One region of the Mesorhizobium sp. M0062 genome, then DNA from elsewhere that is predicted to be linked to it. Evidence: riboswitches for the same ligand, from Rfam matches in the RefSeq annotation. Region 1 holds a riboswitch; each other region holds the start of a gene.
The links. Region 1 has a riboswitch for cobalamin ahead of metE (5-methyltetrahydropteroyltriglutamate--homocysteine S-methyltransferase). Riboswitches for the same ligand answer to the same signal wherever they lie in the genome.
Positions count from the first base shown of each region.

Region 1 (3,200 bases):
CGAGGGCTATTTGTGGGATCCGCCGCGCGCCAAGGAGGCGATCCGGCAGACGGCGAAGCTCGCACACGAGGCCGGACGCGAAGTGTCGATGACGTTGTCGGATTCGTTCTGCGTCGACCGCTACCGGGACGAGTTCCTCGAGCTGATGCGCTCGGGCACTGTCGACATCGTCTTTGCCAACAGCCACGAGATCAAGTCGCTCTACCAGACAAAATCCTTCGACGAGGCCCTGGCTCAGATCCGCAAGGACTGCAAGATTGCCGCCGTCACCCGTTCCGAAAAAGGCTCGGTGATCGTGCGCGGCGACGAGACCGTGGTCATCGAGGCGACCGCCATCAAGGAGTTGGTCGACACCACCGGCGCCGGCGACCTCTACGCCGCCGGTTTCCTGCATGGCTACACGCAGGGCCGCAACCTCAAGACCTGCGGCGACCTTGGCTCGCTGGCGGCCGGCCTGGTGATCCAGCAGATCGGCCCAAGGCCAAGGCAGAATTTGCGCCGCGAGGCGGAAGGGGCTGGGTTGCTGTAGATGCGCCGGCAACTAACCAGCCGCCCTACTGACGCGATGACCGCAGTGGCGGAACTGTGTCAAAGCTCGCTGATAGCGACAGCCATTCGCTTCGGAGAACTGACCCATGCTGCTGCCGTGAAGCTCGCTGGAGGAGCGGTGCAAGGCGTGCTTGCCATGACGGCATTCACCGTCATCCAGATCGTCACCAGCATTTTCCAGAAGCTCAGCTTGGGGAAGGCCAGTAAGGTTCCTGAGGTAACGGAGAACTCGCGGCGTCCGTCGGACTTGACTTGCGATCACGTCCCACGATGCCGAATGCGGGCAGCAGACTGAATATTTCACAATGCTAGACAAAGGCGTAAAAGCGCGATCACATAGCGACATAAACATTTCGTTATGCGTCATTGACAAAAGAGCGAACAGCTGTGATTGTCTGCGTGTCGTGGTTCTCGCGTGCGGCGCTGCCGCAGCGGAGCTAAGAGGGAAGCCGGTGCGATGCCGGCGCTGCCCCCGCAACTGTTAGCGGCGAGCCAACCCCAATCATGTCACTGAGGCGAATACCCTCAGGAAGACGGGTAGAGGCTATGACCCCGCGAGCCAGGAGACCTGCCACGCGAATTACGTCCACGGGCGGGGTGTCTCGGTGGCCGCTGCAACCCGGCGTTGATGCCGGCCTGCTAGCGCCTTCCTTGTCACCGACGCCCCAATCATCGGGGTATGACATGACTGTCTCTCAGCAAATTCCTGTAGCAACGCTCGGCATGCCGCGCTTCGGTCGTCGGCGAGAACTGAAATTCGCGCTTGAAAGCTACTGGTCCGGAACATCGTCCGCTGGCGACCTTCTTGCGACGTCGAAGGCGCTCCGAGCCGCTAGCTGGGAAGAGCAGCGCGATCGCGGCGTGTCGAAAATCCCGTCGAACGACTTCTCGCTTTACGACCATGTGCTCGACACCGCAGCCATGGTCGGGGCCGTTCCATCCCGTTACGGCTGGAATAGCGGCGAGGTCCCACTTGACATCTACTTCGCAATGGCGCGCGGCTACCAGGGTCAGACGCAGGATTGTGGACACGCTGGTTACCAGGAGGAGGCTCATGGACCTGGTGTAACCGCGATGGAAATGACCAAGTGGTTTGACACCAACTACCACTACATTGTGCCGGAACTCGATGATGATCAGACGTTCGCCCTCTCGTCATCGAAGCCGGTCGATTACTTCCTCGAGGCTAAAGCTCTCGGCATTCACACACGCCCAGTCATCCTTGGACCCATCACCTTCCTCAAGCTGGCGAAATCGCGTGCCGAAGGGTTCGGTCCCATCGCGCTCCTACCGCGGCTGCTGCCGGTTTACGAGCAGCTTCTGGAGAGGCTGAATCTGTCGGGAGCCGACTGGGTGCAGATCGATGAGCCAGCGCTTGTCCTCGATCTGAACCCGAACGAACGAGCTGCGTTCGAATTCGCCTATGGCCAGCTGTCGAAAGCCGCGCCCGAGCTGAAGATCATGCTGGCTACGTATTTCGGGTCGCTGGGAGACAATCTCGAAACCGCGGTTTCTCTGCCCCTGGCCGGCCTGCATATTGATCTCGTGCGCGCTCCCGAGCAGCTGGAAACGGTGGGTCGGCTCGCTCCGAAGGATCTGGTGCTCTCGCTCGGCTTGATCGATGGCCGCAACGTCTGGCGTGCGAACCTGCCCGCCATTCTCGACCGCATCAAACCGATCGTCGCCGGCTGGCCCTTGGACCGCGTCGAAATCGCGCCTTCTTGCTCGATGCTGCATGTGCCGATTGACCTGCGCATGGAGACGGAACTCGAGGCCGACATCAGGTCGTGGCTCGCCTTCGCGGCCCAGAAGACCGACGAGCTGGTCTTGCTGGCCCGGGCCCTTTCCAAAGGCAGGGATGCGGTGGCAGCCGCGTTGAAAGCTTCTGCCGAGGCTGCCGCCACTCGCTTGACGTCCACGAAGATCCATGACCCGCTTGTTGAGGGGCGGATCGCCAGCATTGACCATAGCATGAAACGACGAGAGAGCGCTTTTGGCGAGCGCTCCAGAGTCCAGGCCGGCACGCTCGGGCTGCCGCCGTTCCCGACGACGACAATCGGGTCCTTCCCGCAGACGCCGCAGGTACGCCGCGCGCGGTCCGCTCATGCGAAGGGCCAGCTCAGTTATGTCGACTACGAGATTTTCCTGAAGAAGGAGATCGAGTCAGCAATTCGTTGGCAGGAAGAGATCGGGCTGGACGTGCTGGTGCACGGTGAGTTCGAACGAAACGATATGGTACAGCATTTCGGCGAGCAGCTGTCCGGCTTCGCCTTCACTCAGCATGCCTGGGTGCAAAGCTATGGGTCGCGCTACGTGCGTCCCCCCATCATCTTCGGGGACGTATCGAGGCGCAATCCGATGACGGTGCGCTGGTGGCAATTCGCCCAGTCGCTTACGGAAAAGCCTGTGAAGGGAATGCTCACAGGCCCAGTGACCATTCTCAACTGGTCCTTTGTTCGAGACGACGTACCCCGCTCCGAAGCCTGCCGCCAGATCGCGCTCGCCATCCGCGACGAAGTGACGGATCTCGAAAGGTCCGGCGCAAGGATGATCCAGATCGATGAGGCCGCGTTTCGCGAAGGATTGCCACTGCGCCAATCTGACTGGAAAGCCTATCTCGACTGGGCTGTCGAATGCTTCCGGATCGCTTC
Region 1 is NZ_JAMYUO010000040.1:26,017-29,216, reverse strand. It holds gene NKJ64_RS29130 (adenosine kinase) at 1-529, shown strand, start outside; cobalamin riboswitch at 938-1,139, shown strand; gene metE (5-methyltetrahydropteroyltriglutamate--homocysteine S-methyltransferase) at 1,234-3,200, shown strand, end outside.

Region 2 (3,200 bases), on a different contig from region 1:
GCGGCCGCAAGGCAACGGTGCCGATCGCAACGCCGGCGTCAGCAAAGGGTGCGGCAGTCAGCTTCGGCGTGCGGCCGGAGGATCTGTCGGCCGCCACCGGCGCGGAATATCTTTTCGAGGGCGTGGTGGACTATGTCGAGCAACTCGGCGAGGTGCAGCTTGTCTATGTCGATATCGGCCGCGCTGACCTGCCGTTGGTGACCAAGCTGCCCGGCAATGTCGAGGTCAAGCGCGGGGCAAAGCTGCGACTGACCGCGGATGCCGGGGACCTGCACATCTTCGACGCCGATGGGCACTCCTTCTCGCTCAAGCCGGTGGAAGTGAAGGCGGCTTGAGATAGCTGCGTCGTACAGGCATGAAAAAAGAGCGGCGGGCCAGGCCCGCCGCTCTTTTTTTAAGCTTCGGCTGTTAGTTGTTGCCGAACCGATCCCTGTCGCTGCTCTGAGGAACGAACTTCTGTTGGTCGTTCGACGAGTTCAGCAGCTTGTAGACCGCCGAGTTGGTGCCGGTCGACGAAGTGCGGGTGGTGTCGACGGCAGCGGCCGGCTGGTTGGCGCCATTGGAGCCATAATTGTCGCTGCCGGCAAAGGCAGCGCTCGAAACAGCCAGAACGGCTGCGGTGGCAAGAACGATCTTCTTCATTTTAGTCTCCTGAATTTTTCTGATGCCGCCAGCTGCAGCGGATAAGCCCGCCACGTGCTGGAAACCGGCTTTTAGCGGCCGAAAAGGTTACGGTCGGCACCGTGGGCAGGCGCCTGCTCGGCTGGAGCCGACTTCTCAACCGAAGCCGTATGGCCACTATCGGTCGACGTAATCGCAGGCTGGTTGGCGCCGTTCGAACCGTAGTTGTCGCTGCCGGCGAAAGCGCTGCCGGAGATGGCCAAAACGGCGGCGGCAGCAAGGATGATCTTTTTCATTTCAATACTCCTGAATTTTTTGGGATCCCGAGAGCGACGGGTTAGCCGCCCTTCTTTGGTCGGGATCAGCGATTGCCGTAGAGGTCGCGGTCGGCGCCCTGAACGACAGGCTGCTTGTCAGCGTGCGCCGGCTTCTGAATGGAAGCCGTATACGAGCTGTCGACCGAGACGGCTGGCTGGTTCGCACCATTGGAACCGTAATTGTCGCTACCGGCGAAGGCGCTGCCGGTGATCGCCAAAACGGCTGCGGCAGTGAGGATGATCTTTTTCATTTTTAGTACTCCAGTTTGTCTGTCCGTCTAGCGGCGTGTCTTGGGAGCAATTCGCGTCGTTCGGACAGCCCCGATGTGGGAAAGCCATAGGCTGGTTTCCAATCACGAAGTTGTTCCGTGTGGACCACGGTCCTGCACCTTGAAATTGTGCCAGGAAGTTCCTCTATGGTCATTTATCGCATTGTTTTCAGTTGCTTATGTCGAACCGAGTGGTTCGCTCCGGTGTCGGTTTCCGGGCCGTCGTTCACACGGTCCTGCACGCATTGTCAACAGAAACGAACCGTTCGGTTCGATTAGAGATTGCTAATAGTAACTTTTCGATACCGTTGAGCCCTTTTTGCCCCCGATCGAACTGGATCCGCAGCGATTCGAAACGGCGATGATGGCGTCGCAAGAAACGTCTCAGCTCTTTGACCGGCGGCGGGGAGCGTATGCCGCGCGTGTCGCGCCGCATGGATACGATGTCGCTTTCATGCCGACGTCGCGATCGCTGCCGTGATTAGATGATCGCATCTCAGGTGCCGCTTCGTGACGACGCAGCGGAGAATTGGGAAGCCGGTCAGAATCCGGCGCTGCCCCCGCAACGGTGGTGGAGTTGAAGTCGCAACGGGAGACCACTGGGCAAGAGCCTGGGAAGGTGTCGCGATGGTCCGCAAGGACAACTCCAGAGCCCGGAAACCAGCCCGAGATGCATAGACTCGACTGATCGCGGTGGGCGGTCAAGAGGTGGATAGTGCATGTCCGGCGCCGCGCCGGCCTGCGTCCGATCCTTCCTCCATCACCACCAAGTTCAGTCCTTAAACCACGAGGACAGAACTATGGATACGCGCAACGACATGCTGAGGCTCCTGAACGGCCGCAAGCAAGGCTTTTCGCTGGAACAGCCCTTCTACACCGACCCGGACTATTTCAAGCTCGACATGGAGCTTATCTGGTATCGCGACTGGCTGTTCATCGGCCATGATTGCGAACTGCCGAAGCCCGGCAGCTATATCACCGTGCAGATCGGCGATTATCCGGTGGTGCTGGTCCGCGACCAGAAGGGCAACATCAACGCCTTTCACAATTCCTGCCGCCATCGCGGCAGCCGTGTCTGCAACACTGAGAAGGGCATGGCGGCAAAGCTTGTCTGCCCCTATCACCAGTGGACCTACGAGCTTGACGGCCGGCTGCTGTTTGCCCGCCAGATGGCCGACGGTTTCGACAAGAGCCAGTTCGGCCTGAAGCCCGTCGCCTGCGAGAGCGTCGGCGGCTACATCTTCATCTGCCTGGCGAAAGAACCTGCCGACTTTGCGCCGATGCGCGCCATGATAGAGCCCTACCTCAAGCCGCACCGGCTGAATGAAGCCAAGGTCGCCTTCGAGAGCACCATCATCGAGAAGGGCAACTGGAAGCTGGTCTGGGAAAACAACCGCGAATGCTATCACTGCGCCGGCAATCATCCAGAGCTGTGCAAGACATTCCCCGAAGCGCCGACGGTGACCGGCGTGCAGGGCGCCGACAGCGATCCGGAGATGCTGGCGCACTGGGCGAAATGCGAGGCGGCGGGCCTGCCGAGCAAGTTCCGCATCGATCCGGCCGGGCAATACCGCGCCACCCGCGCGCCGCTGCTGCGCGATGCCGTCAGCTACACGATGTCGGGAAAGCGCGCGGTGACGAAGAACCTGTCCGACACTGTTGCCGCCGACCGCATCGGCACCTTGATGCACTACCACTATCCGACGACTTGGAACCACATACTGATCGACCATGCGGTCACCTTCCGGGTGCTGCCGATCAGCACCACGCAAACCGCGGTGACGACCAAGTGGCTGGTGCACAAGGATGCGGTCGAGGGGGTCGACTACAACCTTGAGGAGCTCACCCATGTCTGGACCGAGACCAACGACCAGGACCGCCGCATCGTCGAGGAAAACGCCTTCGGCATCCTGTCTCCGGCCTATGAGCCCGGCCCCTATTCGGAGCTGCACGAGGGCGGCGTGATCCAGTTCGTCGAATGGTACGCGGCCTT
Region 2 is NZ_JAMYUO010000001.1:343,274-346,473, reverse strand. It holds gene NKJ64_RS01595 (ABC transporter ATP-binding protein) at 1-335, shown strand, start outside; gene NKJ64_RS01590 (DUF680 domain-containing protein) at 409-642, opposite strand; gene NKJ64_RS01585 (DUF680 domain-containing protein) at 714-917, opposite strand; gene NKJ64_RS01580 (DUF680 domain-containing protein) at 983-1,189, opposite strand; cobalamin riboswitch at 1,689-1,890, shown strand; gene NKJ64_RS01575 (aromatic ring-hydroxylating oxygenase subunit alpha) at 2,008-3,200, shown strand, end outside.
Region 2: linked by a shared signal. The riboswitch ahead of NKJ64_RS01575 (aromatic ring-hydroxylating oxygenase subunit alpha) and the one ahead of metE (5-methyltetrahydropteroyltriglutamate--homocysteine S-methyltransferase) in region 1 are both predicted to bind cobalamin.

Region 3 (3,200 bases), on a different contig from region 1:
TCCTTCATCTTTCACTCCACTTTTGTCTCCTGACACATCTCCCGCCATTTGCCTGCTAGCATGACCGGAATCGCCGGCTAAAGTCGGGAAAATGGTTCGAGGCAAGACACTTTGACGAAGGACAAAATCTCACTCCCCGCGGCCAGGCGCATCGCGCTCGCCGCGCAAGGATTTCTCGATCCCCGCCCGGTCGGCACGCCCGATCGCCGCCACCTCGCCCGCGTGCTGTCGCGCACCGGCCTGCTGCAGATCGATTCCGTCAGCGCCGTGGTGCGCGCCCACTATATGCCGCTCTATTCGCGCCTTGGCCCCTACCCGCTCACCCTGCTCGACAATGCCGCAATCACCCGCAAGCGCACCGTGTTCGAGTACTGGGCGCATGAGGCCTCGTTCCTGCCGGTCGAGACCTACCCACTGATGCGCTGGCGCATGCAGCGCGCTGAAAGCGGCGACGAAATGTATCTGGGCCTCGCCAAATGGGGCCGCGAGCACGCCGCCTATATCGAAGAGATCTACCGCGCGGTCGCCGAGCGCGGCCCGATTGCCGCTTCGGCACTGGAGGGCCAGAAAGGTTCGGGCGGCTGGTGGGGCTGGAGCCACGCCAAGCACGCCTTCGAATGGCTCTTCTGGGCCGGACGCATCACCACGGCGCACCGCCGTGGCTTCGAGCGTTTCTACGACCTGCCCGAGCGCGTGCTGCCGCAGGCGATCCTCGACCTGCCGGTGCCGGCGGCCGAGGACGCGCACCGCGAATTGCTGCGCATTTCCGCCCGCGCCCACGGCATCGCGACGTCGGGTGACCTGCGCGATTATTTCCGCTTGTCGCCGGCCGACATGAAGGGCCGGCTGGAGGAACTGGTCGAGATGGGCGAACTGCTGCCGGTAAACGTCGAAGGCTGGGACAAGCCGGCTTACCTCTATAGGGACGCCCGCCTGCCGCGAAAGATCGAGGCCCGCGCCTTGCTGGCCCCCTTCGATCCGGTGGTCTTCGAGCGCGCGCGCACCGAGCGTCTCTTCGATTTCCGCTACCGCATCGAGATCTACACCCCGGCCGACAAGCGGCAATATGGCTATTACGTGCTGCCTTTCTTGCTCGGCGACAAGATCGTCGCCCGCGTCGACCTCAAGGCCGACCGGCCTGCGAGTGTCTTACGCGTCCACGCCGCCTATGCCGAAGCAGGCGCACCGCCTGAGACCACCGCACAGCTTTTCGAGGAACTAAAGGAGATGCAGGGCTGGCTTGGCCTTGAGCGCATCGAAGTGACGCCGGCCGGCAATCTGGGGAAACCCCTGGCCGACATCGCTATGTCGTAGCAGCGCGTTGACACAACTCCCCGCAACAGCCTAAATCCGCTCCAGACGGTCCCCTGCCCGCAACGGCAAGGGCCAAGAGGGAATGCGGTGCGGGACAAAATCCCAAATCCGCGGCTGTCCCCGCAACTGTAAGCGAAGAGCCAAGGCCGAATGCCACTGGGTAACACCGGGAAGGCGGCTAACCAAGGCGATGACCCGCGAGCCAGGAGACCTGCCGTCTGAGACAAAGTATCCGATCGCCTGGCGGGTTTCCGGGCAAGGAGCACGGTTTTTGGACCAGAACAGCAGTTTTTCGGCTGGCACAGCGGACATTGCGTCCGGGGACAACGACGCCCTGACCGGCGTGACCATCATCGTCTGCGCCTCCTGCCGCGATGAGACCGGTTCCGACGCCCATCCGCGCGCCGGCGAATTGCTGGCTGAGGACACACGCCGCGCCGCTGCCGGCGATATCCGGGTCCGCACCGCCGAATGTCTCGGCAATTGCAAGCGCCGCCTCAGCGCCGCCATCCTGCGCGACGGCTGTTGGAGCTATGTCTTTGGCGATTTGACCCCAACCAGCGGCGTCGATCTCGTCACCGGCGCAAAACTTTTCGCGACTTCGACCGACGGCCTCATCCCCTGGCGCGGCCGGCCCGATAGCCTCAAGCGCGGCCTAGTGGCCCGCATCCCGCCCCTCGATATCCTGAAGGACTGACCATGACCGCCAACCTCTCCCGTGTTCCCTGCACCGTCGTTACAGGCTTCCTGGGTGCCGGCAAGACGACGCTGGTCCGCCATCTCCTGGAAAATGCCGGCGGCAAGCGCATCGCCATCATCGTCAACGAGTTCGGCGACATCGGCATCGACGGGGAAATCCTGAAAGGCTGCGGCATCGACACCTGCCCCGAGGAAAACATCGTCGAACTGGCCAATGGCTGCATCTGCTGTACAGTCGCCGACGATTTCGTGCCCGCCCTCGACAAGATCCTCGCGCTGACACCGAGGGTCGACCACATCCTGATCGAGACCTCGGGCCTCGCTCTGCCCAAGCCGCTGGTCCAGGCGTTCCAGTGGCCAAGCGTGAAGAGCCGGGTGACCGTCGATGGCGTCATCGCCGTGGTCGACGGCCCGGCGCTGGCCGAAGGCCGCGTCGCCAACGACATGGACGCGTTGCAGGCACAGCGCGCTCAGGACGAAACGCTCGACCACGACGATCCGGTCGAAGAAGTCTTCGAGGACCAGATCGCCTGCGCCGACCTGATCATCCTGTCGAAAAGCGATTTGATGGATTCAGCCGGTTCGGCCCGCGCCAACGCCATCATCAATGAGCATTCCGCTCGCGCGGTAAAAATCGTGCCGACTGCGCATGGCAAGGTCGACCCGTCGGTGCTGCTTGGCCTCGGTCTCGCCGTCGAAGACGACATCGAGAACCGCAAGTCGCATCACGACGGCGCTTTCGATCATGAGCATGACGATTTCGACACCTTCATCGTCGACATCCCCTCGATCGCCAATCCCGACGACCTGGCCAAGCGCGTCGCCACCGCCGCCGAACAGGAAAACGTGTTGCGTGTAAAAGGCTTCGTCGATGTCGGCGGCAAGCCGATGCGGCTTTTGCTGCAGGCCGTCGGCCCACGCGTCAACCATTACTATGACCGCGCCTGGACGGCCGAGGACGATCGCCGCTCGCGTCTCGTCGTCATTGGCCTGAAGGGGCTGAACCGTCCGGCGATCGAGCGTATACTCGCCGGTTGATCTCAGGCACGAGCCGCGATGCATATACTCGCCACGACCTCCGCCTCGCTCGACGATCTCGCCGAGCCAGTTGATCTCCGGCAGACGCCGGCGGATATCGTGGCGCTGTCCTTCACCGACAGCGACCTCGCCGGCCTCGCGGCGGCCTG
Region 3 is NZ_JAMYUO010000015.1:96,125-99,324, reverse strand. It holds gene NKJ64_RS18870 (winged helix-turn-helix domain-containing protein) at 112-1,314, shown strand; cobalamin riboswitch at 1,344-1,547, shown strand; gene NKJ64_RS18865 (DUF1636 family protein) at 1,586-2,011, shown strand; gene cobW (cobalamin biosynthesis protein CobW) at 2,014-3,051, shown strand; gene cobN (cobaltochelatase subunit CobN) at 3,070-3,200, shown strand, end outside.
Region 3: linked by a shared signal. The riboswitch ahead of NKJ64_RS18865 (DUF1636 family protein) and the one ahead of metE (5-methyltetrahydropteroyltriglutamate--homocysteine S-methyltransferase) in region 1 are both predicted to bind cobalamin.

Region 4 (3,200 bases), on a different contig from region 1:
ACGCAGCGCGATGTTCAGTTCGTCCAGCACGACGAGGCTGATCGAGGGATCGGCGATCAGCTCCAGCGCCTTGGCCCAGGCGGCTTCGGCCGCCGCAATGTCGCGCTTCAGATCCTGCGTCTCCCAGGTGAAACCCTCGCCCATCGTGTGCCAGACGACACGGTCGCCGAACGCCGCGAAGGCGTCCTTTTCGCCGGTGTGCCATTTGCCCTTGATGAACTGGACGACGCCGACGCGCTTGCCATAGCCGAGCATGCGCAGCGCCAGCCCGAAGGCGGCCGTGGTCTTGCCCTTGCCGGGTCCGGTGTTGACGATCAGCAGCCCCTTCTCGACCGTCTTTTCCGCGACCTCGGCGTCCTGCACCGCCTTGCGTTTGGCCATCTTGGCGCGGTGGCGTTCTTCGTCTTTTGCGTCGATATCGGTCATCATTTCACCTTGAGCGGCAGCCCCGCCACCATCAGTAGCACCGTATCGGCAACCGCCGCGACCTGCTGGTTGAGACGGCCGGCGGCATCACGAAACCGGCGTGCGAGCGCATTGTCGGGCACGATGCCTTGCCCGACTTCGTTCGAGACAACGAGCCAGGGCCCGCGCGGCCGCGACAGCATGTCGGCTAGCCGCCGGCATTCCGCCTCGAGATCATGGTCGGAAAGCATATGATTGGTCAGCCACAGCGTCAGGCAATCGACGAGCACCGGCTGGTTGTCGGGCAAGGCTTCGAGCGCTCCGACAAGATCGAGCGGCGCGTCGATGGTCGCCCAGCCTTCGCCGCGCCGCGAGCGATGCAGCGCGATGCGCTCGCGCATCTCATCGTCATAGGCTTCGGCGGTGGCGATATAGGCCCATGGCGGCGGCAACGCCGTCGCCAGGGTTTCGGCATGCGCGCTGTTGCCGGAGCGCCCACCGCCGATGATAAAGGTCAAACTGCGATCAGGCAAAGCTGTCGCGCAGGCTGGTCGCCGAGCCGGTGAAGCGTTCGCGCACCACGCCAATGACGGCGCCGAGCACCAACCAGAACACCAGATTGGTCACCGTCACCGCCACCACGAACTGGTGATGCAGGCCTTCGGGGATCGGCGTCTCGAAACTGTCGGGCTGCGGCGCGCCGACAATATGCGGGGCGACGATCAGAACGACGGCAAGGACGGTCAGCGGCGCCGAGGTGCGGAAGGCGATCAAGGCAAGGCCAATGGCAGTCGCCACAACCGTCGCCACCCACCAGATCTGGCGCTGCATGAGATCGGCCGCCGGCATTGCCGGCAGTTCCGGCGGCAGGCCGAGGCCCGGAGCCAGCGTGAATACGGCAAAGCCGGCCAGACCCCAGAACACCCCCTGGCGCCAGTTGCCGATGCCGCCGGCGAATTCGGAAACGGCCACCAGGACCAGCGCGAAACCGATACCGGTGACGATATTGGCCAGCACGCTGAAGGCGAATCGCTCGAAGCCGTCGGCCGGCGCCCAGCCTTCGTCCTCCGCTGGCGCGGCAGCTTCAGCCGGGGCTGCGCTGCTCACGGCATTTTCCGCCGGCGCGGCGGTGCTCATGGCATTGGTGTCCGCAGCGTTGGCGGCGGGCGCCGCGGCATGCTCATGCTCATGGCCGCCACCAGCCTTTTCGTAGACCTCGGCCTTGAGGATCAGCGGCACGGTGGCGTAGGCCTGCATGCAGGCGAGAGCGACACCCGCCACGAGCCCTGCGATCGCCGCGATGAACACGACGTTGCGAAACAGGTTCATGATGTCAGATCCTCGTCAGTGGCAGGGAAACGCCATCGAATGGCGATAGTCGTGCGCCGCATTGTGGACCGCATCGATATGCGAGAAACCGACAACGCCGACGACGAAAATGCCCAGAAACGCGCTAAGCACGAGCTGCATGAAGCGCGACTGCGAGGAGACGGAAGCGCCGAGGGAGACGGAAGCGGTATTCATATCTTGTCCTTTCGCCCTCCACCCGAGGGCATCGAAGTCAGTTCCCTGTCGCCGGCAGGTCTCCTGGCTCGCGGATCAGCGCCCTTCCCCACCTTCCCGAGGAAAAAATCCTCAGTGGCTTGGAGAGGACTACCGCACACAGTTGCGGGGGCAGCCACGGCATTGGGCAACAAGTCAGCCCTCACCGCATTCCCTCTTGGTCCCTAACGGAACCGACGACATGCATGACTATAGGCTGAAACGGCCGCATCCGGCAAACCAAATTCCGCCGGCCAACAGCGCGAATGCGCCATGCGGCGTTACGGGTTCAACGCGGTGATCCGCTCGGCAACCAGCCGCTGCAGCCGCCACAGATGGCGATCGTGAATGCCGCGCTCTTCAAGGTTTTTCACCGTGTTGTAGAGATAGTCGGCGCCCGACCCCCAGTGCCCGCAGGACGTTGCCAGCCTTTCGACGACCTTGCCCTCGTCGAGCGGCCCTGAATAGGTCAGGCCGTTGCGGTTGATGACGAAGGCCAATGCCCTGAGCGGTCCGGCCTCGCTTGCAAGCTTCAGCATGCGCGGCCGGTAGCTTGTCGGCTTCAGCGTGACTTCGCGCCGGAAAAGCCGGCCCAACTGCCCGCGCCGGTTACTTTCGGTCAGCCGGAAGGCGACGCCCTTGCATTGTCCGCCACGGTCCAGCGCCATCATCAGGCCGGGGCTGTCCTTGGTGCCGCGCCAGCGCGTCATGTTCATGCAAAAGGACCGATGCCAGCCTCGCGCCAGCGCAACGCGGTCCTCGACATAATCTATTTCCGGTTTCCAGATCAGCGATCCATAGCCGAACAGCCATAGCGGTTCGCTATCCGGGAGTTCGACCTGGAATTCATCCAGCAGCGCGTCATAGTCGGCGTCATCGAGATGCATCGCGTCCGGATCCGGCCCGGGGTCCCTGATCTCGCGCCAGCAGCGCGCGACCAGCTCCGGCGTAAGCGACATCTGTCGTGCGGCCAATTTCCGAATCCCCCCAATTTCCGAATGTCCCATGTCCACGACATGATTATGCGCCGCGCCTGCAACCGGCAATGCGGCACTCTGATTGACAAACGATTTGCCGGGGTGTCGGCTGACGCTTCATAGGAAGCCAGCCATGCATCCCAGCCCGAGCGAGCGCGACCCCTATAACGGCCTGAGCCGGGCCGAACCGACGCTACCGTCGTCGGCCTATTGGGATAGCGAGGCTTACCAGCGCGATCTCGACGCCATCTGGCACAAAAGCTGGCTGCTCGTCTG
Region 4 is NZ_JAMYUO010000015.1:141,384-144,583, reverse strand. It holds gene cobO (cob(I)yrinic acid a,c-diamide adenosyltransferase) at 1-426, opposite strand, end outside; gene cobU (bifunctional adenosylcobinamide kinase/adenosylcobinamide-phosphate guanylyltransferase) at 426-938, opposite strand; gene NKJ64_RS19095 (CbtA family protein) at 931-1,734, opposite strand; gene NKJ64_RS19090 (CbtB domain-containing protein) at 1,750-1,929, opposite strand; cobalamin riboswitch at 1,966-2,161, opposite strand; gene NKJ64_RS19085 (gamma-glutamylcyclotransferase) at 2,229-2,921, opposite strand; gene NKJ64_RS19080 (aromatic ring-hydroxylating oxygenase subunit alpha) at 3,058-3,200, shown strand, end outside.
Region 4: linked by a shared signal. The riboswitch ahead of NKJ64_RS19090 (CbtB domain-containing protein) and the one ahead of metE (5-methyltetrahydropteroyltriglutamate--homocysteine S-methyltransferase) in region 1 are both predicted to bind cobalamin.